Regions from separate parts of the Sorangium sp. So ce367 genome, predicted to be linked through region 3. Evidence: riboswitches for the same ligand, from Rfam matches in the RefSeq annotation. Region 3 holds a riboswitch; each other region holds the start of a gene.
The links. Region 3 has a riboswitch for cobalamin ahead of WME97_RS04880 (TonB-dependent receptor). Riboswitches for the same ligand answer to the same signal wherever they lie in the genome.
Positions count from the first base shown of each region.

Region 1: it holds a riboswitch for cobalamin, as region 3 does, so the genes downstream of both, WME97_RS21270 (ribonucleoside-diphosphate reductase subunit alpha) here and WME97_RS04880 (TonB-dependent receptor) in region 3, are expected to answer to the same signal.
Region 2: it holds a riboswitch for cobalamin, as region 3 does, so the genes downstream of both, WME97_RS21285 (TonB-dependent receptor) here and WME97_RS04880 (TonB-dependent receptor) in region 3, are expected to answer to the same signal.
Region 4: it holds a riboswitch for cobalamin, as region 3 does, so the genes downstream of both, WME97_RS01370 (energy-coupling factor ABC transporter permease) here and WME97_RS04880 (TonB-dependent receptor) in region 3, are expected to answer to the same signal.

Region 1 is NZ_CP150334.1:5,570,184-5,577,640, forward strand. Features, by position in the region: gene WME97_RS21255 (helix-turn-helix domain-containing protein) at 1-1,933, opposite strand, end outside; gene WME97_RS21260 (prolyl hydroxylase family protein) at 2,057-2,632, shown strand; gene WME97_RS21265 (NAD-dependent protein deacetylase) at 2,667-3,533, opposite strand; cobalamin riboswitch at 3,669-3,876, shown strand; gene WME97_RS21270 (ribonucleoside-diphosphate reductase subunit alpha) at 4,132-6,648, shown strand; gene WME97_RS21275 (ribonucleotide-diphosphate reductase subunit beta) at 6,708-7,457, shown strand, end outside.
Region 2 is NZ_CP150334.1:5,579,120-5,586,576, reverse strand. Features, by position in the region: gene WME97_RS21305 (siderophore-interacting protein) at 1-680, opposite strand, end outside; gene WME97_RS21300 (isochorismatase family protein) at 727-1,731, opposite strand; gene WME97_RS21295 ((2,3-dihydroxybenzoyl)adenylate synthase) at 1,827-3,497, opposite strand; gene dhbC (isochorismate synthase DhbC) at 3,494-4,762, opposite strand; cobalamin riboswitch at 5,005-5,231, shown strand; gene WME97_RS21285 (TonB-dependent receptor) at 5,439-7,457, shown strand, end outside.
Region 3 is NZ_CP150334.1:1,300,870-1,308,326, forward strand. Features, by position in the region: gene WME97_RS04865 (LysR family transcriptional regulator) at 1-791, shown strand, start outside; gene WME97_RS04870 (hypothetical protein) at 779-1,273, opposite strand; gene typA (translational GTPase TypA) at 1,351-3,237, opposite strand; cobalamin riboswitch at 3,388-3,595, shown strand; gene WME97_RS04880 (TonB-dependent receptor) at 3,836-6,037, shown strand; gene WME97_RS04885 (hypothetical protein) at 6,051-6,545, opposite strand; gene WME97_RS04890 (hybrid sensor histidine kinase/response regulator) at 7,001-7,457, shown strand, end outside.
Region 4 is NZ_CP150334.1:343,005-350,461, forward strand. Features, by position in the region: gene WME97_RS01340 (ABC transporter ATP-binding protein) at 1-361, opposite strand, end outside; gene WME97_RS01345 (TetR/AcrR family transcriptional regulator) at 358-1,068, opposite strand; gene WME97_RS01350 (CbiX/SirB N-terminal domain-containing protein) at 1,215-2,402, opposite strand; gene WME97_RS01355 (energy-coupling factor ABC transporter ATP-binding protein) at 2,378-3,199, opposite strand; gene WME97_RS01360 (CbiQ family ECF transporter T component) at 3,196-3,945, opposite strand; gene WME97_RS01365 (hypothetical protein) at 3,935-4,276, opposite strand; gene WME97_RS01370 (energy-coupling factor ABC transporter permease) at 4,273-4,986, opposite strand; cobalamin riboswitch at 5,085-5,292, opposite strand; gene WME97_RS01375 (enoyl-CoA hydratase/isomerase family protein) at 6,451-7,278, opposite strand; gene WME97_RS01380 (DUF6922 domain-containing protein) at 7,377-7,457, shown strand, end outside.

The DNA.
Region 1 (7,457 bases), 4.3 Mb from region 3:
CGCAGGCGAACGCGAGATCCCCGAGCGCGCCCGCGTAGAGCCCCGCGTCGTACGCGAGCGACGCGCGCACCCGCGCGGGCAGCGAGGCCGGCATGCCGCGGGGGTCGTCGCCGCCGGCGAACGCGCGCAGGATGCGGGCGCCGCGGGCCATGTCGCCGAGCTTGAGCCCGAGGTGCGCGAAGCCGCCGAGGGCGAGCGCGTAGATCTCGTACGCCTCGCCCGCCCGCCCGGCGCCGAGCAGCTCGGTCAGGATGGCCTCGTACGCGTCGACGGCCTCGCGTTCCCGCGGCGCCCGGCGCGGCGCCTCGTCGAGGCGCGGCGGCGCGGCGCTCCCCGCGGCGTGGACGCGCTCCGGCGGCACGCCGAGCAGCGACTTGAAGTGCTGCCGCACGAAGGGGTGCGTCGAGTAGCAGCGCTCGCCCGGGCGCGCCGCGAACACGAGCCCCAGCCGCTCGAGCCGGGCGAGCCCGCGCGCGAGCTCCGCGGCGCCCCACCCCGCCATGGCGCCCGCGATCTCGCCGCCGGCCCGGATCAGCTGGAGCAGCGCCTCCTCGCCCGCGCCGCCGGGGAACACCGAGAGGCGCGCGAGCAGGTCCCGCTCGCCCGGCGGCAGCGCGCGCGCGTAGGCCGACAGCACCGAGCTCAGGCGGCGGGCGAGGACGTCGTCCTGCTCGGCCTCGGCGAGGTGCGCCGCCTGCGCCGCGGAGAGCCGCCCCGCGTCGCCGCCGAGGAACGCGCCCACGTAGGAGCCGACGACGGCGACCGAGAGCGCGTGCCCTCCCGTCGTCTCGAACAGCGCCCCGAGGGCGCCGTCGTCGCCGCGGATGCCCCAGCGGCGCAGGAGCGACGCGGCGTCGCCCTCGCAGAGCGGCTCGGGCCGGATCGTCGCGAGCCCGCCCTCGGCCCAGGCGGACAGATCCGCGAGCGCGAAGCGCGACGTGACGAGCGCCCGCGCGCCGCCGAGCCCGGACGCGATCGCGCAGAGCAGCCGCCGGAGGAGCGCGTCGTGGAGCTCGCCGTGCGCGCGCCCTGCGCCCCCCTCGGCCTGCACGGTCTCGAGCCCGTCGAGCACGAGCAGGTGCGGCGGCCCCTGCCCCAGCGCCTCCTTCAGCCGCGCGAGCTGCTCTCCGGGCGCCGCCTGAGGCCGCGGCGCCGCCAGGCCCGAGGCGCCCGCGCCCGGCGCGAAGTAGGCCGCCGCCTGGTCGAGGAACGCCTCGCTCCTGGGGTCGTCGTAGAAGCTCCAGACGAGCACCCCGCCAGGCCGCGGGGCGTCGCCGAGCCCCTGGAGGAAGCGCTCGGCGATCGCGGTCTTGCCCGCCCCGCCGACGCCGAGGAGCGCGATCACCCGGGGGCACGGCGGCGAGCCGTCGGCCCACGCGGCGAGCCGATCGACGATCTCGGCGCGCCCGACGAAGTGCCGCGCTCGCTGGAGCGTGTGCGCGTGCAGCGGGCGCCACGCCGGGGCGGCTCCCTGCGACGGCGCGGGCGCGCCGGCGGGCGCCTTCTCGCCTGCCTCCTCGTCGGACGCCCTCCCCGCCCCCGCGAGCGCCCTCTCCTCCCCCGCGAGCGCCTCCCCCGCCTCGTCGGGCGCCTCCACGGCCTGGCTCGCCGCACCCGCTTCCTCTGCGGCGCGATCCGCCGGCGCGGCATCGGCCTCGGCCTCGACGACGAGCAGCTCCGCCTCGGCGAGGCCGAGCTCGGCGCCGAGCCGCTCGATGATGCGCCGCCGGGACGGGCTCCGGACCGAGAAGCCGAGCCGCGGATCGTTGACGGCGCCCGACTCGTAGCGGCGGTAGGTCCGCACGTCGACGCCGATCGACGCGGCGACCTGCTCCTGCGTCAGGTCGAGATCGAGCCGCGCCCGCTGGAGGAGCGTGTGGTTGAAGCGGACCGCGGGCTCCGCGCTGCGGCCCGCCCTGGAGACCCGTGCCATCGGTGCGAGCGCTCGATCATCGGCGATGCGGCGCTCTCCTGTCCACCGCGCTGCCCGGTCCTGCCCGGTCCTGCCCGGGTCCCGCCCTTCCGGATCCGGTCCGCCCGGACCCACGCTTCACGCATGAGCACCCTGCACGCCGAACGGACCGCCCAGTGCACCGACTACACCGACGATCTCCGCATCTTCACGGTGACGAACGTCCTGTCGCCCGAGGAGTGCGAGGGCTTCATCGCGCTCGCCGAGGCGCGAGGCTTCGAGCAGGCGCCGATCGGGGGCGGCGAGGTGATCAACCTCGAGGTGCGCAGGAACGGCCGCGTCATGATCGACGATCCGGGCCTCGCCGCGAGCCTCTGGGAGCGGCTCGCGCCGTGGATGCCGCCGAGCTTCGGCCTCCACCGCGCCGTCGGGCTGAACGAGCGCTTCCGCTACTATCGCTACACCGAGGGCGAATATTTCAACTGGCACGGCGACGGGTCGTTCGTGCGATCCGACGGCGAGCGGAGCCTGTTCACCGCGATGGTCTACCTGAACGACGACTTCGAGGGCGGCACGACCGATTTCTGGGGCGGCCGGAGCATCGCCCCGCGGCGCGGGATGGCGCTCCTGTTCGAGCACCGCCGGCTCCACCGCGGCGCCGCCGTGACTCGGGGGAGCAAGTACGTCCTCCGCAGCGACGTGATGTACCGGCGCGGGTGATGCCAGCGCCGCGCGTGCGCCGGCGCTCGGCGCCTCAGCGCCGCGCCGCGGTCACGCCGGCGCAGAGCGCCTCGGCGAGGCGCGGCAGCACCTCGCCGGCGCGGGCCTCGATCTTCAGCGCGCCGAGCTCCTCGCCGCGCGCGGAGCCGAGGTTGATCATGGCGATCGGGATGCCTCGCTGCGCGGCGCGCAGCACGAAGCGGTAGCCCGAGAAGACCGCCAGCGACGAGCCGACGACGAGGAGCGCGTCCGCCGCGTCCACGAGCGCGAACGCCGCGTCGACGATCGGCCGGGCCACGTTCTCGCCGAAGAAGACGACGCGCGGCTTGAGCGGCCCCTCGCAGCGGAGGCACGGCGGCGCACGGAAGCCCGCCACGTGCTCGGCGGGCAGGTCGGCGTCGCCGTCGGGGGCGACGTCGGCCGCGAGGCGCAGCCAGCCGGGGTTCTGGGCGAGGAGCCGCTCCTGGAGGGCGGCGCGCCGCTCCATCGCGCCGCACGCGAGGCAGGCGACCTCGGAGAGCGTCCCGTGCAGCTCGATGACGCGGCGGCTGCCCGCGGCCTGGTGGAGGCCGTCGACGTTCTGCGTGATGAGGCCATCGAGCTGCCCGCCGTCCTCCAGCCGCGCGAGGGCGCGGTGGGCAGGGTTCGGCTCGGCCCTGGAGAAACGCTCCCAGCCGATCACGGCGCGCGCCCAGTAGCGCTGCCGGATCTCGGCCGAGCGGGAGAACTCCCGCCCCTGGATCGGGTTCCGCGCGCGGCGCCGCGTCTCGGGCCCTCGATAATCGGGGATGCCGGACTCGGTGCTGCACCCCGCGCCCGTCAGCGCCACGATCCTCTTGCCGCGCAGGAGCGCGACGAGGTCGTCGAGCGGATCGGCCGGAAGCGCTTCGCTGAGCGGCATAGGCCCGGGTTGTGGCCCGCCGCAGCGCGCACCGCCAGGCCAGCGTGTGTCGACCGCGCGACCACGCAACCGCGCATGCAACCGAGCAACGGAGCTCCCCCACAACATCTCGCTTGACCGGCTCACTGCACCACCATATGTAGTGCCCGTGTTGGTGCCTCGGGCTTCGGCTCGGGGCTCAAAAGGGAACCCGGTGTGAATCCGGGGCTGCCCCGCAGCGGTAAGCGAGAACGATCTCCACGACGAGCACTGGCCCTCGGGCTGGGAAGCGGTGGACCGTAGGAATCCGGCGAGAGCCGGAGCGCTCGTGAGCCCGAAGACCTGCCAACATCCTGCGCTGGGGAGACATCCGGCGCCGGTTTGACCTGGAAGCCTCGAGGGAGGCGGGTAGGTCCGAGCTGGCGCAGACTCTCGCGCTTGTCCCGGTTCCGACCCCCTCCCGCGCTGTCTTCCTTTCGCCCGCGGGGGCGAGCGGTCGGTCCGAGGGCTCCTCCAAAGAGCCTGGCGCACCCGTGCGCATCGGCTGGCCTCTTCGCTCTCGCGGCATCGACGCGAGCGGTCCGGGACCGCTCGGAACGAGCACGACGAGGAGGATGCCATGCTGAACGAACCGTTGGTGAAGAGCAACGGCGCGGCGCCGTTGCGCGCGCTCCACGCACTCCACGCACCCCAGGCGCCCGCCATGACGAGCGCCGGCGCGGAGGAGGCGCCCCCGCACACGACGATGCGGGTGAAGAAGAGGAACGGGTCGAGCGAGCCCGTGGACGTCAACAAGATCGTCCGGGCGGTGAGCCGCTCGTGCGCGGCCCTGTCCGACGTGGACGCGCTCCGCGTCGCGACAAAGACCATCAGCGGCCTCTACGACGGCGCGACGACGCGCGAGCTCGATCAGCTCTCCATCCAGACGGCGGCGTCGCTCATCGCGGATGAGCCCCAGTACGCGAAGCTCGCGGCGCGCCTGCTCGCCACGTACATCGACAAGGAAGTCCGCAATCAGGAGATCCATGCCTTCTCGCAGTCCATCGCCGTGGGGCGGCGGCTGGGCCTCATCAACGATCGGCTCCACGGCTTCGTGGCGCAGAACGCCCGCAAGCTGAACGACGCCATCGAGCCGAGGCGCGATCACGAGCTCGAGTACTTCGGCCTGCGGACCCTCTACGACCGCTACCTGCTGAAGCACCCCGAGACGCGCCTCGTCATCGAGACGCCGCAGCAGTTCTTCCTGCGCATCGCGTGCGCGCTCTCCGAGACGGCGGCGCAGGCGACCGAGCTCTACCGGCTCTTCTCGTCGCTCGATTACCTGCCGAGCTCACCGACGATGTTCAACTCCGGGACGAGCCACGAGCAGCTCTCGAGCTGCTTTCTGCTCGACTCGCCGGACGATCACCTCGAGACCATCTACCAGCGCTACACCGACGTCGCGATGCTCTCGAAGTTCTCGGGCGGCATCGGGCTCGCCTACCACCGGGTGCGCTCGCGCGGCTCGCTCATCGAGAGCACCAACGGGCACTCCAGCGGGATCGTGCCGTGGCTCAAGACGCTCGACGCGTCCGTCGCGGCCGTGAACCAGGGCGGCAAGCGCAAGGGCGCCTGCTGCGTCTACCTCGAGCCGTGGCACGCCGACGTCGAGGAGTTCCTCTCGCTGCGCGACAACACGGGCGACGAGGCCGCGCGCACGCACAACCTGAACCTCGCGAGCTGGGTCCCGGACCTCTTCATGAAGCGGGTCGAGGCCGACGGCGAATGGAGCCTGTTCGACCCGAAGGACGCGCGCGATCTCCCCGATCTCTACGGTGAGGAGTTCGATCGTCGGTACGTCGAGGCCGAGCGGGCGGGCCTCGCCAAGAAGACGATGAAGGCCCGCGAGCTCTACGCGCGGATGATGCGCACGCTCGCGCAGACCGGCAACGGCTGGATGACGTTCAAGGACAAGTCGAACCGCGCCTGCAACCAGACGGCGCTGCCGGGCCGGATCGTCCACCTCTCGAACCTCTGCACCGAGATCCTGGAGGTGACCTCGAACGAGGAGTCGGCCGTCTGCAACCTGGGCTCGATCAACCTCGCTCGCCACACGGTCACGCTGGCGGACGGCGCGATTGCGTTCGACTTCGAGAAGCTCGCGCGCACGGTGCGGACCGCGGTCCGCCAGCTCGACCGCGTCATCGACCTCAACTACTACCCCATCCCCTCGACGAGGCGATCGAACCTCCGCTGGCGGCCTGTCGGGCTCGGGCTCATGGGCCTTCAGGACGTGTTCTTCCAGATGCGCCTGCCCTTCGACGCCCCGGCGGCGCGGGAGCTCTCCAGGCGGATCTCGGAGGAGGTGTATTACCACGCGCTCACGACGTCCGCGGACCTCGCGGCGGAGAAGGGGCGGCACCCGGCGTTCGACGAGACGCGCGCCGCGCGCGGAGAGCTCCAGTTCGACGCGTGGAACGTCGTCCCGGAGGACGCGGCGCGCTGGGAGGCGCTCCGCGCGCGCGTCCAGGCCGAGGGGCTCAGGAACTCGCTGCTCGTCGCCATCGCGCCGACGGCCACCATCGCGTCGATCGCGGGCTGCTACGAGTGCATCGAGCCGCAGGTGTCCAACCTCTTCAAGCGCGAGACGCTCTCGGGGGACTTCCTGCAGATGAACCGCTACCTGGTCGCGGAGCTCAAGCGGCTCGGCGCCTGGAACGACGCGGTGCGCGCCCGGCTCAAGCTCGCGGAGGGCTCGGTCCAGGGCATGGACGAGCTGCCCGAGGAGCTCCGCGCCGTGTACCGGACGGCGTGGGAGATCCCGATGCGCTCGCTCATCGACATGGCCGCGGATCGCGGGGCCTTCATCGATCAGAGCCAGTCGCTGAACCTCTTCATCGAGAACCCCACCATCGGTCAGCTCTCAAGCATGTACTTCCACGCATGGAAGAAGGGGCTCAAGACGACGTACTACCTACGATCGCGCCCCGCGACGCGCATCACCAAGGCCACGGTGGAGGCGCCGCCGGAGCGGACGCCCGGGGATGACGCCGCGCCGCGCGGCGAGGGCGGCTGGGTGTCCGCGCCGCCTGCGAAGGCGGCCGCGGACGTGGCGTGCGCGCTCGAGAACCCCGAGGCCTGCGAGGCCTGCCAGTGAGCCGCGTCAGCCGTCCCGCGCGCCTCCTCGATCCGGGCCAGTGCCTCACCCTGCGCCCGATGGCCTATCCGGCCTTCTTCGAGATGTACCGCTCCGCCATCAAGAACACGTGGACCGTGGAGGAGGTCGACTTCTCCACGGACGTGGGCGACCTGCGGAAGATGACCGACGCGGAGCGGCACCTCGTGCAGCGCCTCGTCGCGTTCTTCGCCACGGGGGACTCCATCGTGGCGAACAACCTCGTGCTCAACCTGTACAGGCACATCAACGCCCCGGAGGCGCGGATGTACCTGTCACGACAGCTCTACGAAGAGGCGCTCCACGTCCAGTTCTATCTGACGCTCCTCGACACGTACATCCCCGATCCCGAGGACCGTCACCGCGCCTTCGCGGCCGTCGAGAACATCCCCTCGATCCGCCAGAAGGCCGATTTCTGCATGCGGTGGCTCGATTCCGTCGAGTCGCTCGGGCGGCTGGAGTCGCGCGCCGAGCGGCGGCGGTTCCTCCTGAACCTCATCTGCTTCGCCGCGTGCGTCGAGGGGCTCTTCTTCTTCGGCGCGTTCGCGTACGTGTACTTCCTGCGCTCGCGCGGCCTGCTCCACGGGCTCGCTGCGGGAACGAGCTGGGTCTTCCGCGACGAGAGCGCGCACATGCGCTTCGCCTTCGAGGTCGTGAGCACGGCGCGGCGCGAGGAGCCCGAGCTCTTCGACGCCGGGCTCTCGCGGTCGATCCTCGACATGATGGATGAGGCGATCGCCTGCGAGGCCCGGTTCGCCGAGGATCTCCTCGGCGCCGGCGTGGCGGGCATG
Region 2 (7,457 bases), 4.3 Mb from region 3:
ACCCAGGCGAAGACGCGGCCCTCTGGCCACGCCAGGGCGCGGACGGCCGCCTCGAGCCGGGGGCCCGGGGCGTGCTCGCCCTGCAGGTAGATCCAGGTCAGCGCGACGTGCGGCGGGCGATCGATCTCCTGCACGTCCGCCGCGTCGGGGACAGCGACGATGGCGTGGCCGCGCGCCGTCGTCGGCAGGGCCTCGAGCAGCGCGCCGATCGCCGGCAGCGCGGAGAGATCGCCGGCCAGGAGGTACCAGTCCGCGGGGCCGAGCATCGGATCGGGGCCGCCCGGCCCGGCGATGCCGATGCGATCGCCCGGCCTGGCGTGGTGCGCCCACCGCGACGCGGGGCCGTCGTCCCCGTGCAGGACGAAGTCCACGTCCAGCTCGCCGGCCTGCGCGTCGTACCTGCGCACCGAGTACGTGCGCGTGATCGGCCGCCGCGGCACCGGAGGCCAGACGGGGCCGTCCGGGCCCAGCGTGGGCAGCTCCGGCGCCGCCTGGTCGCCGCGCGGGAAGAAGACCTTGATGTGCGCGCCGCCGGAGCGCGCGGGGAACCCCGCGATCGCCTCGCCGCCCAGCGTGATCCGCCGCATGCGGGGGGAGATCGCGGTCGTGCGCAGCACCTCGAGGAGGCGCGGCGGGGTGCGCGCCACCGTCCTGGGTGGGGATGTCGCGACCTGATTCATGGTGACCTGTGCCATGGGGAAGCCGTCGTGGGGCAAGCTCGGCCGGTCAGCGGGCGGCTTCCTGGAGGGGCGCCTCCGCGCGGTGCCGGGGCGCTGGCCTCGCCTCGCGCGGCAGCCGGGTCGACAGGAGCTCCCACCAGTGCCCGAGCGTCGGCAGCTCGGCGAGATCCACGAACGCGACGTCGATCCCCGCGGCGCGCCACTGCTCGACGAGCGTCATGAGCCGTATCGAGTCGAGCCCCAGATCGAGGATGTTGTCGCGATCGGAGATCGCCGAGGGGAGCTGGTCGAGGACCTCGGCCACGTCGCCGCGCAGGCGCTCGACCCACGGCGCCCGGTCCTGCGTCGCCCCGAGCGGTGCGGGCGCCTGCGCCGGCGCCGCCGCGTCGCGCTGCGGGGCGCTCGTCCGCTCGCGGGGCGCGAGCGCGGCCAGGACGTCGCTCGTCGGCAGCGCGACGCCGCACCGCTGCGCCACGTAGGCGATGGCCATGTCGTGCTGCTGCCGGGAGAAATCGGCGGTCCCGTCGGTCACGAGGAACGGCTGGACGTCGTTCATGAACGCCTCGCACGCGGTCAGCAGGCACCCGATGTGCGCGTACACGCCGCACACGATCAGCTGATCGCGGCCCCACCGGCGCATGAGATCCAGCAGCTCCGTTCGCTGGAAGGCGCTGTAGCGCCACTTGGTGAGCACGGTGTCGGCGCTTCCCGGCGCGAGCTCGCGCACGATCTCGTGTTTGTCGGGCTGCTGCGTCAGCCCGGGCCCCCAGAGATCCGTCAGCAGACCGCGCTGGGCCCTCGTCTGCTCGGCGGGCTGCTTCGTGTAGACGACCGGGATCCCGCTCGCCGCGCACCGCTCCCGGAGCAGGCGGGCATGGGCGATCAGCTCGACCATCGGGGACGCGCTCGCGTCGTAGAAGCCGAGGAAATACTCCTGCATATCGTGGATCAAGAGGACGGAGCGCCCCGGGTCCGGCCGCCATGACACCCGGCTCTCCGGGAGCTCCTCGGCTCGTGGCATGCGATAGGTCTGGATGCGGGGGATGGCCATGGTCGTTCCTCTCTTCTCTCTCTTCTGGTCGCAGCGCTCCTGTCGATGGAACGGGCCGCGGGCGTCGCTGCGCCGCCTGGGCCCGCGCTGTCCTCTCAGGCGCGCGCGCCCTGCGCGAGCCTGTCGGCGATCCACCGGCGGAGCGCCTTCTTGTCCACCTTGCCGACGCTCGTCGTCGGGAGGGCGTCGAGCCACTCGATGCGATCGGGCACCTTGAACTGGGCGACGCCGCGCTCGCGCAGGAAGGCGTTGATCTCCCTCGCCGGCGGCGGTTGCCCGCGGGCCACGAGGAACGCGCACGAACGCTCGCCGAGGTGGGCGTCCGGCATGGCGACGAGCGCCGCGTCGCGCACCGCCGGGTGCGCGAGGACGTGGTTCTCGACCTCCTCGGCCGCGATCTTCTCGCCGCCGCGGTTGATCTGATCCTTCGCGCGGCCCTCCACGACGAGGCAGCCCTCTCGGGTCCGCCGCACGAGATCGCCCGTGCGGTAGAAGCCGTCGCGCGTGAACGCCTTCTCGTTGTGCGCGTCGGCCCTGTAATAGCCGCGGATCGTGTAGGGCCCCCGCGTGAGCAGATGACCGACCTGCCCGGGCTCGACGTCGCGGTCGTCGTCGTCCACGACGCGGACCTCGTCGTGGGGCGAGATGGGCCGCCCCTGCGTCTCGAGCGCGATCGCGTCGGGGTCGTCGAGGCGGGTGTAGTTGACGAGCCCCTCCGCCATCCCGAACACCTGCTGCACCTTGCAGCCCAGGGTCGGCCCCACGCGGCGCGCGACCTCCGCGGGGAGCCTGGCGCCGCCCACCTGGAGCACCTTCAAGCTCGACAGGTCGTGCCGCGCCGTCCGGGCCGACTCCACCCAGACCGAGGCCAGCGGCGGCACGAGCGCGGTCAGCGTGACCCGCTCCCGCTCGATCCACGGGAACGCCTCGTCCGGGCTGGGGCGGCGGCAGAGCACAACGCGGCCGCCGGCGTGGAGCACGCCCAGGCTCCCGGGCGAGCTGAGCGTGAAGTTGTGCGCGACGGGGAGGACGGCGAGGTAGACGCTGCCCTCGTCGAGCCCGCAGATCTCCGCGCTGGCCCGCACGCTGTAGAGGTAGTCGTCGTGCGTCCGCGGGATGAGCTTCGGTACGCCGGTGCTCCCGCCGGACAGCTGGAAGAAGGCGACGTCCCCCGCGGCGGGCTCCGGGAGCTCCACGGGCTCCCGATCCAGGGCGGAGAGCGCTGTGTGCTCGCCCGGCTCGCCGGCCACGAGCACGTGCCGCAGGGTCCTGACGTCGCGCCGGATCTGGCTCGCCAGCGCGCGGTAATCGAACCCGCCGTCCCGGTCGGCGATGACGTACGCGACCGCCTCGGTGTGCTCGCAGAAGTACGCGATCTCGGCGCGCCGGTGCGCGGGCAGGGCCAGCACGGGGAGCGCCCCGAGCCGGAACAGCGCGAAGCACACCTCGAAGAACTCCGCGATGTTCGGGAGCTGGACCACGACGCGATCCCCCGGCCGGAGCCCGAGGTGCAGCAGGCCCGCGGCGAGGCGATCGGCGCGCCGATCGAGCTCCCCGTAGCTCAGCCGGCGATCGCCGCTGACGAGCGCGATCCGATCCGGGTGTCGCGCGGCCCGCTCGCGGAGCAGGCGCCCGAAGGTCTCGCCGCGCCAGTAGCCGGCGCGCCGGTAGAGAGCGGCCATCTCGGCCGGCCACGGAGTCCAGCCGTCGAGCGCCTGCGGTCGCGCCTCCGCGGGCGCCTGCCGGCTCTCCTCAGGAGCGATCATGCCCTCTCCGGCGCCTGGTTGAGGCCGAGCGCGTTCAGCATGGTCCCGAGCTTGGCGGTGGTCTCGGCGAGCTCGTGCTCGCCGTTCGAGCCGATGACGATCCCGGCCCCGGCATAGAGGCGGAGCGCCCGGCCGGCGACGTCGGCGCAGCGGATGACGACCGCCCACTCGCCGTCGCCGCTCGCGTCGGACCAGCCCACGAGCCCCGTGAAGAACCCGCGATCGAACCGCTCGATCGCCCCGATGGCCTCGCGGGCGCGGTCCGTGGGGTATCCGCACACGGCGGGGGTCGGGTGCAGCGCGGTGGCCAGCTTCATCGAGGAGATCGAGAGATCGCGCAGCTCCCCGGTGAGCCGGCTCGACAGGTGCCACAGCGTGGGGGTCTGCGTGAGCGAGGGCTCGTCGGGGACGCTCAGGCGCCGGCAGAACGGCCGGAGCGCGGCGGCGACGGCGTCGACGACGATCGCGTGCTCGTGCCGGTCCTTCTCGGACGCGAGCAGGGCGATCGCCCGCCGGCGGTCCTCGTCGGGGTCGGGGCTGCGGACCGCGGAGCCGGCGAGCGGATTGGCGATCACCCGGAGCCCGGAGCGGGACAGGAGCAGCTCCGGGCTCGCGCCGATGAGCGTCCGCGCGCGCGAGGTCGAGACGCCGCGCTCGGAGCTGGAGAGCCCCGCCGTGGGATCCGAGAGGTTGGCGGCGAAGGTGTAGCCGTTCCGGTTCTGCTGCGAGAGGCGCTGGAGGACGAGGCGGAGATCGACCGGCTCTCGCAGGACCATCTCCAGCATCCTGGAGAGGACCACCTTGCTCAGCGCCTCGGACCGCATCAGGCCCACCGCCGTCTCGACGCCGCGCACGTAGTCGCGGGGCTCGGGGACCTGGCGCAGCTCCTGGATGGTGATCGGCAGGTGCGACCGCGGCGATTCCGACGTGTAATTGAGCGGGCCCGCGCTCTGGATCGCCCTCGGCACGATGAGGTGCGCCGGCGACGTGCTGTTGAACGGCACCGCGCCGACCACCATGGGGAAGCCCTGGCCGGCGCCGGCCCTCGACGCCGACGCGAGCACCCTCGTGACGCGGTCCGCGAGGCGATCGCCCTGATCCGCGCCGTTCGGCTCGAGGATCATGTCGTGTACGCCCTGCGCGAGGAGCGTGCGTGTCGGCGACGCGAAGAAGAACGCCGACTCAGGGGTGTATTGCTTCAACAGCTGCCCTGCGTTCACCGCGGGCAGCCCGACAGAGGCCGGTATCGAGATGGAACTCGTCACATTCAGCTCCGATGGGCGTCGAGAGCCACGTGGGCTCAGGTCATCGGGCGCTGGACGTCAGGTCTCGGGCCGCTCGTCTCTGACAACTGATAAAGAAAATCAGTTTCAAGTAACTCATGGCACGCGCGTGCAAGACTGTCAAGGGACTCCCGATTCTGTCTCGGGTGTGCGTCGCCGGTGGGCTCGCGGACGGGGCGCTCCGGGCCTTCGCTTCAGCGTTGACATCCTGCGTGACGGGTGCGACGAGTCGCCCCGCCATCGGTGCTCGTCCGGCCATCCCCTGGCGAGCTGAAAAGGGAACCCGGTGAGAATCCGGGACTGCCCCCGCAGCGGTGAACGGGAACGACCATCACCAAGAAGCACTGGGCATGCACCAGAGCAGCCTGGGAAGCGGTGATGTGTAGGAGAGCGACCGGCGACGGCCGCAGCGCCCGTGAGTCCGAAGACCTGCCGAAGGTGCGCGCGCCGGTGCGCTGGCGCGCGCTGACCTGAGCCTTCGAGGGGAAGGCGCCCAGGCTCTCGACCACCTCGCTCGCGCGCGGTGCCGTGGCCCGTCACGCAGCCCCCTCGCTTCGGCTCTCAGCTCACCCGGAGCAGCGCTGGGTCGACGCGGGCAGGCGGCGCGTGAATGGTTGATTCCTCTGATCGTCGGTCGCGTCGGCGCCGGAGCGCCGGCGTGGCGCGCTGGCTCTCGCTCGCCGCCTGCAGCGCCGTGGCAGCCTCGCCTGCCGCCCGCGCCGACGATCCGCGCCGGCCTGCGGGCGAGCAGGGGGGTGATCCCGCTGCCGCTCCGCCGGGTGCAGACCCGCTGGAGGTGCGCGTCGAGGGGGATCACATGCGCGCGCCCGCGCCGCCCAAGGACAGGTCCGTCGCGGGGTCGGTGCTGGGCCGCGAGCGCCTCACCGGCGCGGGGCTCGGGGCGGCGGACGTGCTCCGCACGCAGCCGGGCGTGCTCATCATCGAGTCGGGCGGCTTCGGCGGGCCGGCGACAGCGGCCCTCCGGGGGGCGACCGCCACGCAGACGCCGGTGTACCTCGCCGGCGTCCGCCTGAACGACGACGTCGTGGGGACGGCGGATCTCTCCCTCGTGCCCCTCTGGCTCATCGAGCGCATCGAGATCTACCGCGGCCACGCGCCCATCGAGGCCGACCGCCTCGGCCCGGGCGGCGCGATCTTCTTCGAGCCGCGGCGGCCTTCCCGGACGACGGCCGGCGTGGGCGCCATGGCGGGCTCGCTCGGCGCGCGGCGCGGGTGGGCGTTCGCTGGCGCCAGCGCGGGCCCGGTGAGCGCGATCGTCGGGGTGAGCGCGGAGGCCGCGGAGAACCGCTACGCGTTCGTCAACGATGGCGGGACGCTCTTCGACGAGAGCGACGACACCGTGGAGCGCCGGCAGAACGCCGACGTGCGCACGATCGACGCGTGGGCGCTCGCGCGCGTCGAGCTCGGCGGCGGCGCGATCGTCGACGTGATCGCGAACGGCACAGGCCGCGAGCAGGGCGTGCCGAGGCTCGCGCTCCTGCCGTCCCGCGAGGCGCGGGGGGAGTCGCGGCGCGCGCTGGCGTCCGTCGCGGCGCGGGTGCCGTTCGGCGGAGAGGCGCAGCACACGCTCGAGGCGCGCACCTCGTTCATCGAGGCGCGGTCGGAGGTCCACGACCCCCTCTTCGAGCTCGCGCTGCAGACGCCTGAGCTCCGGCTCGCCGGCCGCCGCCTGGAGCAGACGCTCGGGGCGACGCTCTCCTTCGCCGACCGGCTCCGTGTGCGGCCCGTGCTCTCGGTCGCGCGCGAGGGCATCTCACGCGCGCCGGACGACGTACCGCTCGCGCGGACGCGGCGCTCGTTCGCGCGCGGCGCCGTCAGCGCGGAGGCGCGCCTCGGCGAGGGGCTCGCGCTGCACGCCCTCGCGAGCGGGGAGTGCCACGCCACCGGGGCCGACCGCGAGCGCCCTTGCGACGTGCTCGTCCCGACCGGGCGGGTCGGCGTGGAGGCGGGGAGCGACAGGCTCCGGCTCCTCGCGACCGTGGGCCGCTACGTCCGCGTCCCGACGCTCGGCGAGGTGTACGGCGTCTCCGGCGTCGTCCACGGCAACGCGGAGCTCGAGCCGGAGTCGGGCGCCACGATCGAGGCCGGGATCCGGGCGCAGACGGGGCGCGGCGCCGTGCTGCGCGGCGCCTTCATCGACGTGTTCGCGTTCGGGAGCGCGGTCTCCGGGCTCGTCGCGTACGAGAAGTCCGGCCAGGGCTACGTGAGCCCGTACAACGTCGGCCGCGCCCGCGTCGTGGGCGCGGAGCTCCTGGCCGGGGTCGAGGTGACCCCGTTCCTCCGCGCCGAGATCGCGGCGACGCTGCTCGATCCGCGGGACACGACGGCGGGGCGGACGACGAGGAACGACCTCCTCCCGTTCCGCTCGCGCCTCGTCGTCGCGCCGCGCCTGCACGCCGAGTGGAAGCGCCCGGGCGGCGGCGTGTTCTCGGGCGCGTCGGGCGAGATCCGGGCCGTGTACCAGTCGAGCCGGTACGCCGATCCCGCCGGGCTCGGCGTGATCGCGGAGCAAGCGACCCTCGACCTCGACGCGGAGGCGAGGTGGCTCGGCGGGCACCTCGCGGTGAGAGGTCGCGTCGCGGACCTCCTGGACGCGCGGCGCACGGATGTCGTCGGGTTTCCGCTCCCGGGGCGGAGCGTGTTTTTCACACTGGAG
Region 3 (7,457 bases):
AGCGCTCGCCGTCGGGGTTCTCGCTCTCGGCCGCGGGCGAGAGCGTGCTCGGCCACGCCGAGCGCATGGAGCAGGACGCGCTCGCGGCCGAGCGCGCCGCCGCCGGACGCGACGCAGGCCTGAGAGGCCACCTCCGTGTCACCGCGTCCGAGTGGCTCGCCACGCGCGTCCTCGGGCCGCTGCTCGTCCCGTTCCTCGCGCGCCACCCCGCCATCTCCGTCGATCTCATCGCGGACGCGCGATGGCTGAGCCTGCCGCGGCGGGAAGCGGACATCGCCCTTCGCCCCGCCGCGTTCGAGCACCACGAGGTCTTCCAGCGCGAGGTCGCGCGGATCGGGTTCGGGCTCTATGCATCGGAGGCCTACCTCGCCGAGCGCGGCCCGCCGGACTGGGGCCGGCAGTGCGAGGGCCACACCCTCGTCACCATGAACGACGAGCCTCCGGCCATCGCCGACCTGTCGTGGGTGCGCGCCGTCGCCGCGAAGGCTCGCGTCGCCGCGCGCACCAACGGCCGCGAGCCCCAGGCGACGATGGGGGCCGCCGGCGTCGGGCTCGTCTGCCTGCCGCGCTACCTGGGCGACGCGACCGCCGGCCTCCGCCTGCTCTCGCCGCCCTCGCCGCCGCCAGGGCGCAAGCTGTGGCTCGGGGTGCACCGCGATACGCGCGGGGTGCCGCGCGTGAAGGCGCTCGTCGCGTTCGTCGCCGACGCCCTCGGGCCGCTCCGGAGCGCCCTCGACCCCGGCGCGGGGCCGCGCGCGTCAGGCGACGAGCGCCCCCGCTACCGGCCCTGATCGCGCTGGCACGCCCTGAGCTTCTCGAACTGCGCGTCGCACGTCGGGGGCAGGAAATCGGTCGCGCACTCTCGAACGCGCCCGCTCAGGCAATCGAAGAGCGACGTGATCGACGGCGCGAGGAACTCGCAGGGGATCCGGTCCGCGGAGGCGACGGTCTCGCCCACGCAGTCGAAGAAGGGGGAGGTCAGCGCGTTGCAGGGGCGCTGCTCGGAGAGCAGGTCGGCGCAGCGCTCGCTGCACCGGAGCTCCGGACACGTGACGCCGTCGAAGAGCGAGCAGAAGAAATCGCACGAGGCCCTCTGCTCCTCGACGGAGGACCCGCCGGAGCTCGCCGACTGCGACCCCACGGCCGCGCCTGCGCCCCCGGCGCCGTCCGAGCTCCCCGGGAGCCCGTCGACGACGACGGCCCCGCCGCAAGCGCCCGCCCCCGCGAGCGCGACGAGCGAAGCCAGGAAAGCGAAGAGCAGCGGCGTTCTCATCAGGGCATCCTATCGCGCGGCAGGCACGGCAGGGGCGCGCATCAAACGCCCCGCACGTCCCGCGCGCCCCCGGTCGCTCACTCCACCGCCTGCGATTGCTCGATCGCGTCCTCGCGGCGCTCCCGGCGGTTGCACGCGAGCACCTTCTTGCGGACGCGCACCGCGTCGGGCGTGACCTCGACGAGCTCGTCGCCGTCGATCCACTCCATCGCCGTCTCGATCGTGAGCAGCCGCGGGCTGGCCAGGAGGACGTTCTCGTCCTTGCCGTGGTTGCGCACGTTCGACAGCTTCTTCTCCTTGATGACGTTGACGTCGGTGTCGTTCGGCCGGTTGTGCTCGCCGATGATCATCCCCTCGTAGACCTCGACGCCGGGGACGATGAAGAACATGCCGCGCGGCTGCAGGTGGTGCAGCGCGTACGGGGTCGCCACGCCGACGCGATCGGCGACGATGGCGCCGGTCGGGCGGCGCATCATCGGGCCGCCCCAGGGCGCCCAGCCGTCGAACATCGTGTTGAGCAGGCCCGTCCCGCGCGTCGCCGTCAGGAACTCGCCGCGGAAGCCGATGAGCCCGCGCGACGGCACCCGGAACTCGAGGCGGGCGCGGCCGAAGCCGGGGTTCGTCATCTTCACCATCCGGCCGCGCCGGGAGCTGAGGCGCTCGGTCACGATGCCGACGTAGGTGTCCGGCACGTCCACGACCACGAGCTCGAGCGGCTCCATCACCTCGCCGTCGATCTCGCGCGTCACCACCTCGGGGTTCGAGAGCTGCATCTCGTACCCCTCGCGCCGCATCGTCTCGACCAGGATCGCCAGCTGGAGCTCGCCGCGGCCGAGCACCACGAACGTGTCGGGCACCTCGGTCGGCTCCACCCGGATCGCGAGGTTCTTCATCGCCTCGCGCTCGAGCCGCTCCTTCAGGTGACGGCTCGTCAGGAACTTCGACTGCTTGCTCTTGCCGGCGAACGTCGACGTGTTGACGCCGATCTTCATCTTGATCGTCGGCTCCTCGACCACGATCCGCGGCAGCGCCTCGGGGTGCGCCGGATCCGTGATCGTGTCGCCGATCGTGACCGTGTCGAGCCCGGCGATCGCGATCACCTCGCCCGCGACGGCGCTCTCGACCGCGACGCGCTTCAGCCCCTCGTAGGCGTAGAGCATCTTCACGTAGCCGCGCGACTGGCCGCCCTCGCCGAGGAGCGCGACGTCGGCGCCGGACCGGGCGGTGCCGCGGACCACGCGGCCGACCGCGAGCCGGCCCACGTACTCGTCGTGGGTCGTGTTGCAGACGATGACCTGGAGCGGACCGTCGGGGTCACCGGAGGGGCCGGGGACCCGCTCGAGGATGGTCTCGAAGAGCGGCTCGAGGTCCTTCGCCTCGTGCTCGAGCTCGCGCTTCGCCTGCCCGAACTTCGCGATCGCGTAGAGCGTCGAGAAGTCCATCTGCGCGTCGCTCGCCTCGAGGTCGCAGAAGAGGTCGAACACCTCGGAGAGCACCTCGTGGGCGCGCGCGTCGCTCCGGTCGATCTTGTTGATGACCACGATGACCGGAAAGCCGCGCTGGAGGCACTTCGAGAGCACGAAGCGCGTCTGCGGCAGCGGGCCCTCGGCGGCGTCGACGAGGAGGAGCGCCCCGTCGGCCATCATGAGCGTGCGCTCGACCTCCCCGCCGAAGTCGGAGTGGCCGGGCGTGTCGACGATGTTGATCTTGACCCCGCGGTACCGGATGCTCGTGTTCTTCGCGAGGATGGTGATGCCGCGCTCCCGCTCGAGGTCGTTCGAGTCCATGACCCGCTCGGCCACGACCTCGTTCTCTCGGAAGGCGCCCGACTGGCGGAGCATGTGATCGACGAGGGTCGTCTTCCCGTGGTCGACGTGGGCGACGATGGCGATGTTGCGGAGATCGTTACGGGGCATATACGGCGGCGGCCGTGTAGCACGCGACCCACGGAGGAGCGAGCCCATCCTCGCTAGAGCCCGAACGTTCGGCCTGCACGGCAGGCCCGCGTCGAGGCGCTCGGATGGAGAGCGCGAGGCGCGCGCATGGCGCGAGAGCGGCGCGCGTCGAGCGGGCGAGCCGAGCGGTAGCGATTGACAGCCGAAGGCGCACGGCCATAGGGTGCGCGCCGTGCTGGTGCCCGGGCGTTCGCCTGGGCCGAAGAGGGAACCCGGTGAAATTCCGGGGCTGCCCCGCAGCGGTAAGCGAGAACGACCTCCACCCCATGCACTGGCCCGCCGAGGGCTGGGAAGCGGTGGACAGTAGGGAGCCGGTCAGACCGGAGCGCTCGCGAGCCCGAAGACCTGCCAGCGCCCGGCGGCGGGAGACATCCGGCGCCGGTTCGACCTGGGAGCCTCGAGGGAGGCGGTGAGGTCCGAGCCGGTGCAGCTCCACCTCTCTGCGCACGTCCCGGATACCGAACCGCCCCCGCGTCGCCTTCCGGTCGCCCGCGGGGGCGAGAGGTCGGTCCAGCGCACCGTGCGATGGCCAGCCATTTCGTCCTCGCGGAGCTCGACGCGAGCGGCCCGACGCCGCTCCGCGCGATTGCGGCGAAGGAGGACACGAATGCTGCGCGAGACGGTCACGACGAGCCACGGGCACCGCCATCCATTTCACCTGCTCGCCGCGTTATCCATGGTGCTGGCCGCCGCGCGGCCCGCGCGCGCCGAGGGCGACACCCCCGAGGCGCCCGCTGCCCCGCCGGAGACCGCCGCTGCAGCGCCCACCGGCGAGGGTGCGCCCGCGGGCGACGCCGCGATCGAAGTGACGATCCAGGCGGAGAAGCCGGGCAGCGAGGCCGCGTCGCGCGTCTCCGTCGGACACCGGGAGCTCGAGCTCAGGCCGAGGCTCCGGCCGGGCGACCTCCTCGAGTCGGTCCCCGGGCTCTTCGCCGTGCAGCACGCGGGCGGGGGCAAGGCGAACCAGTACTTCCTCCGCGGATTCGACGCGGATCATGGGACCGACGTCGCCTTCTTCGTCGACGGCGTGCCCGTCAACATGGTCAGCCACGGCCACGGGCACGGCTTCACCGATCTCTACTTCATGATCCCGGAGCTCGTGACAGGGCTCGACGGCTACAAGGGGCCTTATTACGCGAGCATCGGCGACTTCGGTACGGCGGGCGCCGTCAACCTGCGCTTCGCCGAGAAGCTCGAGGAGAGCTACGCGCAGGTCAGCCTGGGGCAGTACGGTATCCAGCGCGGCCTCGTCATCGCCTCGCCGGATCTCGGCGACACGTGGCGCGCGGTGGCCGCGGCGGAGATCTACCGGAACGACGGGCCGTTCCTGAGCCCGGAGCGGCTCAAGCGCTTCAACGTGTACCTGCGGGCCACGCACGATCTGGGCAACACCGGGAAGGTCCAGATGACCTGGATGTCGTATGGATCGACCTGGCACGGCTCCGGCCAGATCCCCGCGCGCGCCGTGTGCGGCGAGGGCGAGCAGGGCGGGCTGAACCCGCCGCCCTCGGCGTTCGGACAGCCGTGCATCGACCATTTCGGCGCCGTGGATCCGACCGAGGGCGGGGCGACCGAGCGGCACATGGCGTCCGTCGCGTACTCCACCGCGTGGCGGGACGCCGATCTGAGCGCGCTGGCCTACCTCGTCCGGTACCGCTTCACGCTGTACTCGAACTTCACGTTCTTCAGCGAGGACCCCGTCCACGGCGACCAGATCGAGCAGAACGACGACCGCACCGTCGGCGGCGCCGATCTCCGGTTCCGCAGGCAATACGAGCTCGGTGGGGCGAGGTTCACGACCTCGCTGGGGGCGCAGATCCGCGCGGACGCGATCGACAAGTCCCTCCACCACGACGAGGCGCGCGAGCGGATCGAGGAGAAGAGCAGGACCCACGTCGATGAGAGCCAGATCGGCGTCTACGTCGAGCAGGACGCCCGGCTCCGGCGCTGGCTCCGCGTCGTGCTCGGGGCGCGCGCGCAGTGGATCGACGTCAACGTGGACGACCCGGGCGAGGACCTCGAGGCGGCGGGGAACAGGTCGAGCGGCGCCCGGGGACAGATGCAGCTGCTCCCGAAGCTCACGGCGATCGTGTCGCCCGTCGAGGGGGTCGATCTCTTCGCCCACTTCGGGCGGGGCTTCCACTCGAACGACGCGCAGGGCGCGGTGCTGGGGGAGGGGGCGGCGACGCTGATCACGCCCGCGACGGGCTACGAGGTCGGCCTGCGGGTCGCGCCCCTGCGCGGGCTGTCGCTGAACGGGGCCGCGTTCCTGCTCGACCTGGACTCGGAGCTGGTCTGGAGCGGCGACGCGGGCGCGACCGAGGCGTCGGGGCAGACGCGGCGCTACGGGATCGAGATCGGCGGGCGCTACCGGCTCCGGAGCTGGCTCTTCGCGGACGTGGACGCGACCTTCACCCGCGCGCGATTCCGCGAGAACGCCGGCAACGCGAGCGCTGTCGCCCTCGCGCCGACCCGGACGCTGACCGCGGGCGTCGGCGTCCGCCCGACGTTCGGCGCGTTCACGCCGTTCGCGGCGCTGCGGGTCAAAGCGATCGGCGCGCGGCCCGCGACCGAGGACGAGTCGCTCACCGCCGAGGGGTTCACGGTCGTCGACGCCAACGCCGGGCTGCGGTGGAAGAACGTCGAGGTGGCCGTGGACGTCCAGAACCTCTTCGACACGACGTGGCGCGAGGTCCAGTTCGCGAGCGCGTCGCGGCTGCAGTACGAGCCGGCCCCGGTCACCGGGATCCACTACTCGCCGGGGTGGCCGTTCACCGCGATCGGGCGGGCGACGCTGTACTGGGAGTAGACGCCGCGCCGGCTCATGTCCGGCGGAGGTCCTCGCGCAGCGCGTCGAGCGATGCCCGGAACGCGGCTTCGCTCACGGCGGCGCCCGTCACCGCGGGCAGGAGCTCCGCGAACATCTGCCAGGCTTCCCCGATGTCACATACCCTGTGCGGGTAACGCTGGCGGGCAATGAGCGTGAGCCCTGTCACGACGCTGCGAACCATCGCCGCCTGGAACCCCGAGCCCTCGAAGACGACCGCTGAGCACCTGATGGTCGCGCTCGCCTCCGCGAGGAAGCTCGCGATCGCCCTGCGCGCGGGCGCCGATGGCAACGACGCCTCGCTCTCGACGAGGGTGAGCAGCCCTATGCCGCGCGGGTGCTTCTTCGCGAACTCCGCGCACGCATCCCTCAGGTGGCGCGCGCCGTCCTCGGTCGTCTCGCGGCGCCAGATGACACAGAAGATCTGGTGCCAGGAAGCCAGGATGTAGTCTGGTTGTCTGGTGACCAGGTGCCAGGGGTCAGGATGCATGATCGTGCTCGTTCTGGAGCGGTCGCAGCGGAGAGGCTCGCGGGGGCCTCACGGTACACCGGCCAGGGTACACCGGCGTTTCTTCGCCCGCGACACGCGCGCACGCCAACTCGCGCGTGGGCCACCGGGCGTCGGCAACGGATCGGCGCCGCGCGCCCTCGGAGCTGACGGGCAAGACAACTCCGGTGCCCTCGAGGTCGGGTGGCTCGCACTGGACACGTTCGATGGCTCCAGAATCGATGCGTCCGTCTTGATACTCTCGAACCGCTCCAGCGGCTGGCGGTGGCCCTGCGCGGCCGCCGGCGGGCGCTCTCGACGCGGGCTCATGGGGCCATTGCTGTGCTCGTCACTCGCCGCTGCCGGCCGACACGACGACGGCTCGCGGACGCGGAGAGCAGGACAGGAAGGGAGAGCATGGCGTGGCGAACGTGTACCCATGCTGTAGGCTGTGCCGCATGGATCCGACGGGGCTCGGCGCCGATCTGCAATTCCGCATGCTGGTCGAAGGGGTGAAGGACTACGCCATCTTCATGCTGGACACCGAGGGGCGCGTGACCACGTGGAACGCCGGCGCCGAGCAGATCAAAGGATACTCCGCGAAAGAGGTGATCGGCTCGCACTTCTCGCGCTTCTATCCGGCCGAGGCGATCGAGCGGAAGTGGCCACAGACAGAGCTCGCCGAAGCGCGGCGCGTGGGCCGCTTCGAGGACGAAGGCTGGCGCGTGCGCAAGGACGGCTCGATGTTCTGGGCGAACGTCATCATCACGGCCCTCCACGGCCCCGACGGCGAGCTGCGCGGCTTCTCCAAGATCACGCGCGACCTGAGCGAGCGCAAGCGCCAGGAAGAGTCGCTGCGGCAGAGCGAGGAGCGCTTCCGCGCGCTGGTCGAAGGCGTGAGGGATTACGCCATCT
Region 4 (7,457 bases), 960 kb from region 3:
GCAGGAGGGCGCCGGCGCGCGCGGCCGCGACGTCGCTGGGCAGCGCGAACATCGCGGCGATGTAGTGGAGGAAGCCGCGCGCCGTCATGTCGGGGGGCAGCGAGTACGACGCGGGCAGGTAACCCGCGTTCCGCCGGACCTCGAGCGTCTCGTGGACGACGTCGCGCCCGAGCACGCGCGCGGTGCCCGCGGTGGGCCGGGTCAGGCCGAGGAGCATGCGCAGCGTCGTGGTCTTGCCGGCGCCGTTGTGCCCCATGAAGCCGAATATCTCGCCGGCCGCGACGCTGAAGCTCACGCCGTCGACGGCCGTGACCTTCGCGAAGCGCTTGCCGAGCGCGTTCACCTCGATCGCCTGGTTCATCGCTTGCTCCTTGCGCGCGACGCGGTCGCGCGCTGCTCCGTGGGGATCGCCGTCGTGGAGGTCGTCTCCGTGGGGGTCGCTGCAGGACGCGCGGCCAGGCCGGCGCGAAAGATGTCGGCGATCGCGTCGAGCGTGCGCTCGCCGGCGAAGGCGCAGAACGACGTGATCAGCCCGAGGTGCTGGGGCGCGAAGCGCAGCACGCCGAGGACGAAGGGGATCGCGTCGCGATCGACGTCAGGCCGGATCTCGCCGCGCGCGATGCCCTCGTCGACCCAGCCGTTGATCTGGGCGATCTGCGCCTTCGCGGCGGCGGCGCTCGCGGCGTCGTCGAGCGGGCGGAGCGCGCGGAGGTCGGGATCCTCGCGGAGGAGCTTGCCGAAGAGCGGCTCGGCCGCCTGCTGTCGGTAAGCGAAGCGGAGGGTCGCGACGAGGCGATCGAGCGGGGATTCCAGGCCGAGCACCTCGGCGGCGAAGCGCGCGCGGATCGTGGCGAACGCTTGCTCTACCACCTCGCGCAGGAGGGACTCCTTGTCGGCGAACTCGAGGTAGAGGGCGCCCTTTGCGCAGCCGGCCTCGGCGGCGACGGCGTCGAGGTTGGTGCCCTTGAAGCCGCGCTCGACGAAGTGGCGCTTCGCGGCGTCGAGGATCCTGGTGCGCCGCGCAGGGTCACGGGGTCTGTCGGGGCGGCGGACGGGCACAGAACTCATATGACTGAATTGGGCATATGAGTCAACTCGGGTGGCCCTGGCGCGGGACGTGGGCAGGGACCACGACGGTCGAGGTGGCGAGCGGGCTGCGGGGGAGGCTCCGCGCGTCGGCGATCCACGCTCGAGGCGGCGCCCGGCGCCGCGCCTCACTGCATGATGTCGTCGACGAGCCGGGCCACCAGCCGGTCGCCGAGCAGGTGCTCCTCGACGAGGTCCTTCGCGTCCTCCTCGCGGACGCCGCGGTACCAGACCCCGTCGGGGTAGACGGCGACCGTCGGCCCCTCGCCGCAGCGCCCCATGCACGACGTCCTCGTCACGCGGATCTGCTGCTGCTGGCCGGCCTGCTTCACGAGCCGGCGCACCGACTCGAGGAGCGCCAGGCTGCCGCGGTCCACGCAGTCGGCGTTGCCGCAGACGAGCACGTGCTTGCGCAGCGATCGGTGCGCGTGCGGGTGGTTCGACGCCTGCGTGTGCGTGAGCGTGTGGCGCACGCTGTAGAGCATCGCCTTGAGCCCGCCGACCTCGCGGGCGAGCCCCGGCAGCGCGGTGCGGTACATGCACGTGTCGCAGGGGAGCGGCGCCTCGCCGGCGAGCGCCTGGCGCGCGCGCTCGTCGATCAGGCCCTCGAGCGCGCTCGACCGGCCGAGGTGCGGCGCGAGCGACGCCCGGATCCACGGGTACGTCGATGAAAAGCGTTCGACCTGCTCGGCGAGCTTCGTCATGAGCCGCCCGGCGAAGAGGAAGTAGGGGACCACCACGACGCGCTCCGGCCGGTGCCGCGCGACCCGCTCCAGCGTCTCCTCGACCGAGGGCCGGGTGACGCCGATGAAGGTCGGCTCGACGAGCTGGAGCCCGCGGCCCTCGCCGATGAGGCGCGCCGTCTTGCAGAAATCGCCGTTCGCGTCGGGGTCGCTCGACCCGCGCCCCACGACGACGAGCGCCGACCGGGCCCGCGCGGCCGGGTCGGCCGGCAGCGCGGTCGCGGCGCGCTCGAACGCGATCTCCGCGAGCGCCGGGTGCACGCCGAGCGGCCGCGCCGCCGAGAAGCGCACGCCCGGGTGCGCGGCCCGCGCCCGCTCGAGCGCGATCGGGATGTCGTTCTTCACGTGCCCCGCCGCGAACAGGAAGAGCGGCACGACCGCCACGCGGGACACCCGCGCCGCGAGCGCCGCGAGCGCGTCGGCGAGGTGAGGCGTCGCGAGCTCGATGTAGCCGTGCTGCACGGCGATCTCGGGCCGCGCCGCGGCGTAATCGGCCACGATCGCCTCGAACTCGGCGTTCGACGCGGCGTCGCGGCTGCCGTGGCCGATCAGCAGGAGACCGTCGTCATGCACGCGAGCGCCTCCTCCAGGGTGAGCGGGAGGCCCGCGCCGCCCCGCGGCGGCACAGGGCTCATCCGGGTCCAGAGCTCGGCGACCCACGGCCGCCGCATCCGCGCCCGCGCGAGGAGCTCCCCCCGCGCGAACACCTCCCGCGGCGGCCCGTCCGCGAGGACCTGGCCGTCGCCCAGCAAGACCGCGCGCGAGGCGAAGAGCGGCACGAGATCCACCGCGTGGGTCGCGGTGACCAGCGTGGTCCCCTGCTGCTCGGAGAGCGCGCGCAGCGTCTGGCACAGGGCGAGCTCGCCTTCCGGGTCGAGCCCCGCGGTCGGCTCGTCGAGCAGCAGCACCCGCGGGCGCATCGCCAGCATCCCGGCGATGCACGCGCGCTTGCGCTCGCCGAAGCTCAGCGCCTCGATGGCCCGATCGGCGAGGTGGGCGATCTGCACGGCGGCGAGCGCCGCCTCGGCGCGGCGGCGCGCCTCGGGCGCGGGCAGGCCGAGGTTTCGCGGGCCGAACAGGACGTCGTCGAGGAGCGTCGCGCCGAGCAGCTGGTCGTCCGGGTCCTGGAGCACGAGCGCGGCGCCCGCGGCGACGGCGTCCGAGGGCGAGCCCACGCGGCGGCCCGCGATCTCGACGCCGCCGCCGGGCGCCGGGAGGAGCCCAACGAGCGTCCGGAGCAGCGCGGTCTTGCCGGCGCCGTTGCCGCCGAGCACCGCCACGGACTCGCCCTCGCCGACGTCGAGGCGCACGTCGCGCAGCACGGGCTCGCCGAGCCGGTAGCCGAGCCGGGGGGCGCGCAGCGCGATCATCCGGCCTCTCCCGCGGCGACGCTGAGCCCGAGGGCCGCGAGGGCGGCGGCGGCGAACGCGACGTTCGCGGCGGGCGCGCTCGTCCTTCGGTCGGCGACGGGGAGCTTCCCCTGGTAGCCGCGGAGCTGCATCGCGAGCGCGGCGCTCTCGGAGCGCTCGAGCGTCCGGAGCGCCACGACGCCCGCGACGGCGCCGGCCGAGCGCGCTGCGGCCCCGGGGCGGGTGAACCCGCCGCGGAGCGCGGCGGCGCTCCACGCGCTGTCGGCCGCGCGCTGGAGCACGCCGGCGAAGCGCCGGGTCAGCGCGAGCAGCTCGACGAGGGCCGCGGGGACGCCGAGCCCGGCGAGCGCCGCCTCGATCTCGGCGGGCGCGGCGGCGCCGGCGAGCCACCGGAGCACCGCGGCCGCCGCGAGGACGCGCGCGCCGATGGCCATGGCGCGGTGGGCCCCCTCGGCCGTGATCGCGTCGACGGGGAACGGCGCGCCGGGGAGGAGCGGCGCCCCCGGCGTGAGCGCGAGCGCGAGCGCCGCCGCGACCGCTCCGATCCACGCGGCGGGCGCGGCGGCGCGGAGGACGGCGCGCGCCGGCGTGCCCTGGAGGTGGAGGGCCGCGCACGCGAGGAGGAGCAGCGCGGCCGGCGTGGCGGGCGAGCGCGCGCCCGCGGCGACGCAGCACGCCGCCACGGCGGCCCCGAGGCGGAGCCGGGCGTCCACGTCGCGGAGCCGCGGGGGCGGGTCAGTCCGCACGGAGGCCTTCGCCGCCGGCCTTGACCGCGGGCGCGCCCGCGCGCTCGACGAAGAGCACGCGCGAGAAATAGCCGAGGGCGAAGCCGGCGAGGAGCCCGGCCCAGAGGAACGCGAAGAGCAGGAGGTCGCCCTCGAGGCCCGCGAACAGCGGCCCCGTGTCGTGGCGCCCTGCGTCCTCGGCGACGCGGCGCACCACGGCCTCGTCGACGCCGTCCCAGGACGCGTTGCCGCAGGCGGCGAGCCAGAGGGAAGCGGCGAGCCGGAGCGCCACCGCGCACGCGCGCCGCGCGAGCGGCGCTGGCAGCGGGCGCTGTCCGAGCCGCCGCGTCACGACGCCCCCGGGGCGAGCCGGACGACCTGGAGCCGGTCCAGGATGTCGGGCCGCCGGGCGCGCAGGAAGGCGAGCGCCCCCGCGGTCATGACGCCCTCGAGCAGGCCGAGCGGCAGCTGGGTGGGGACGAAGGCCAGGGCGACGCCCGTGAACATGGACGTCACCGACCCCTCGCCCGAGAGCCCGAGCGCGAGCGCGAGCGCCGTGGTGGCGTAGGTTGCCCAGTCCGACGTCACGCCCGCCAGGAACCCCGCGACCCAGAGGTTCGCGCCGCAGCGCCGCGCGAGGTGGAAGGCGAAATATCCGGTGAAGGCGCCCGCGATGCCCATCGACGCGACGTCGGCGCCGAGCGTGGTGATGCCGCCGTGCGCCAGGAAGAGGGCCTGGATAAGGAGCGCCACCACGGTGACGAGGACGGTCATCCAGGGGCCGATGAGCACCGCCGCGAGCCCTGTGCCGCACGGGTGGGAGCAGGTCCCGGCGGTCGGCACCGGCACGGGCATGCACGAGATCGCGAAGACGGCGGCCGCGATGAGCCCGACGAACGGCTTGTAGAAGGCGTCCTGCTCGGTGCGGCGCCGGAGCAGGTGGAGGGCGATCGCGACGAAGGGCAGGGCGAGCGCGTTCCAGAAGGCGCACCAGCCGAGCGGCAGGACGCCTTCCGCGAGGTGCATCGCGGCCGCGGGCCGGGGCGCGAGGAGCGTCCCCAGGGACACGGCGGCGATCGACAATGCGCGGCCGTGAAGACCGATTTCGGCGCTCCGGGTGAAGTCCGCACCCGAACGCCACGAAGACGTGCGCAAGCTGCACCTCGTGGGAGGCTCGGGTAGGTCTCCCGGCTCATGGGTTCAGGGAGCTGATCGAGCTCCCAGCGCTGCGTCCACCTTCCCAGGCCTCTTCTAATGGGGCCCAGTGGTCTTCGGAGGCAGCTCCCCACTCACGGTGGCGGGACCGCGCCGGTTTTGCACCGGCTTCCCTGTTATGCCCCGGAGGGCACCCGAGGAATGGATTGTCAGGCCGGTGCTCGGTAATCCCGTTTTGTGCCCGGCGTCAAGGACGTCGCGCCCCGATCGCGGAGGAGGCGCTCGGCGGGCGCTGCCTGTGGCATGGCGTGTCGGACGAGCTCCCCGTCGAGCGCGGGTCAGCTCCACCTCGCGCGCGGTGCCCCGCGCGTCGGCCCGTGTATCCAGGCGGCGCGATCGCGCGAGCCGGGCGCGTACCGGGGTGCGGACCCCGGGCGCGCGGACCGGGCGAACCCGGGTGGGTCGACCGGGGGCGCGAGCTTCCGCCTTGCGCGGTCCGGCCCGCCGCGAGCGCCCTCGTCCGCGGCGTCGGTGCGGCGGTGATGCCTGCCGCTTGTGGACGCCTCGCCCTCGCGGGCACTGCCGAGGCGCACGAAGCCATCACTGCCGAGGCGCGCCGCGCGCCCGTCGGCGCCCCCATCGAGCAGACATGGGCGCGCCGACGAGCGATCGAGGCCCTGTGATGCGATGGCCGAGGCCGAGAAATTGACCCAGACGCATCACGCGAAGAATCGTCGAGCACACGTCTTGGATTATGTCCCTCTTAGAGAAAATCTGTTTACTTTATCGCCGCGCGGGTGCAGCGCCTGTCGCGGGCTGCGCCTGAGCGAGGTCTCTCGTGCGCTTGAATACAAGGCGCAGGCGCGTTCTTTCCGCAGTGTGCTTTGTTCGTCCTGGCTCTTTACTCGGGAGCAGGCGTCCGGTGTACGGCCCGCTGCCTCGTGGCATCTCTTATTGAAGAGATGAGGGATTTCGTGTTCGCTCGTCTCGGAATGCACGGCGAACGCTGCGCTGAGCGCTGTCTCCGGTGGAGGGGTATGCCCGGCTCGAACGTGAATTCCCGCAGCGCTGGTGTGTGTGGGTCGCGCGCCCGCCTGGCCGCCTTCGTGTCTGGAGCGCTCTGCTCGCTCGGCGTGCAGTCATTGCACTTTGTTATCGACAACGCGCATGCGGATGCCACAATCTGACTACCGCATGCGCACCGGCGCGGACCCCCCAGCCCGGAGCGCATGCGGTCTTTTTTCTTCGCACCGTGGCGGACGTTCAAGGCTCCGGCGCGGTGTCCCTGCCGCGGTCATTCTGGGCCCCCCTCCAGCGTGATGCGCGGTATTTTTTTTGCCGTCGAGCGCGCGGTTCGCGCCTCCCGAGCCTTCACTTGCCCGTGAATGTGGCCTGCGATTTCGCCAGGAACGCTTTCATTCCGAGCTGTTGATCTTCGCTGCCGAAGAGCGCGGCGAATGCCTGGGCTTCCAGCTCGTTGGCGGCGGCGAGGTCGAGGCTCTCGCCGCGCAGGAGGACGCGTTTGGCGGCGGCGACGGCGAGCGGCCCGCGCGAGGCGATCTTGAGGGCGGTCTCGCGGGCGCGCGCGAGGAGCTCGGTCGCCGGGAAGACGGCGTTGACGAGCCCGATCGACAGCGCCTGCTGGGCGGTGATCATGTCTCCTGAATAGACGAGCTCGCGCGCGCGTCCTGGCCCGACCCGTCGCAGCAGCCGCTGGGTCCCGCCGAACCCCGGGATGACGCCCAGGTTCACCTCGGGCTGGCCGAGCTTGGCGCCTTCGGCGGCGTAGATGAAGTCGCATGCGAGGGCGAGCTCGCAGCCGCCGCCCAGCGCGAAGCCGTTGACGGCGGCGATCACGGGGAAGGGGGCAGTCTCGATGAGCTCGGCGAGCCGGTGGCCTGCGTCGGCGAACCGTTTCGCGGCGATGCTGTTCATGGTCGCCATCTCCGCGATGTCGGCGCCGGCGACGAACGCCTTGCCGGCACCGGTCAGCACCGCCGCGCGGACCTCGTTGCCGTCGGCGGGCGCGAGGAGGTCGCGGAAGGCCGTGGTGAGCTCGCCGAGGACGGCGGGGTTCAGGGCGTTGAGTTTGTCGGGCCGCTGGATGGTCACGATGGCGACGTGATCCGCGCGCTCGACGGCGACGAACTGGAGCGTACCGCGAGCAGGGGCCCCCGGCTGCTGTTCTTGAGCGGTCATGGAGCGTGGTTAGCAGCGCCCCGCGCCGGGGGGAAGCGCCTGCCGTGGGCCGGGGAGGGCGTCATTCCGTGTCCTCTCGGGCCTGCTATGCTGAGCCCGTGGCCGAGCCGACGACCGAGCGATTTCCAGAGGACGTCACGCGCCTGTTCTGGGACACGGACCCGGACGCCATCGATCTG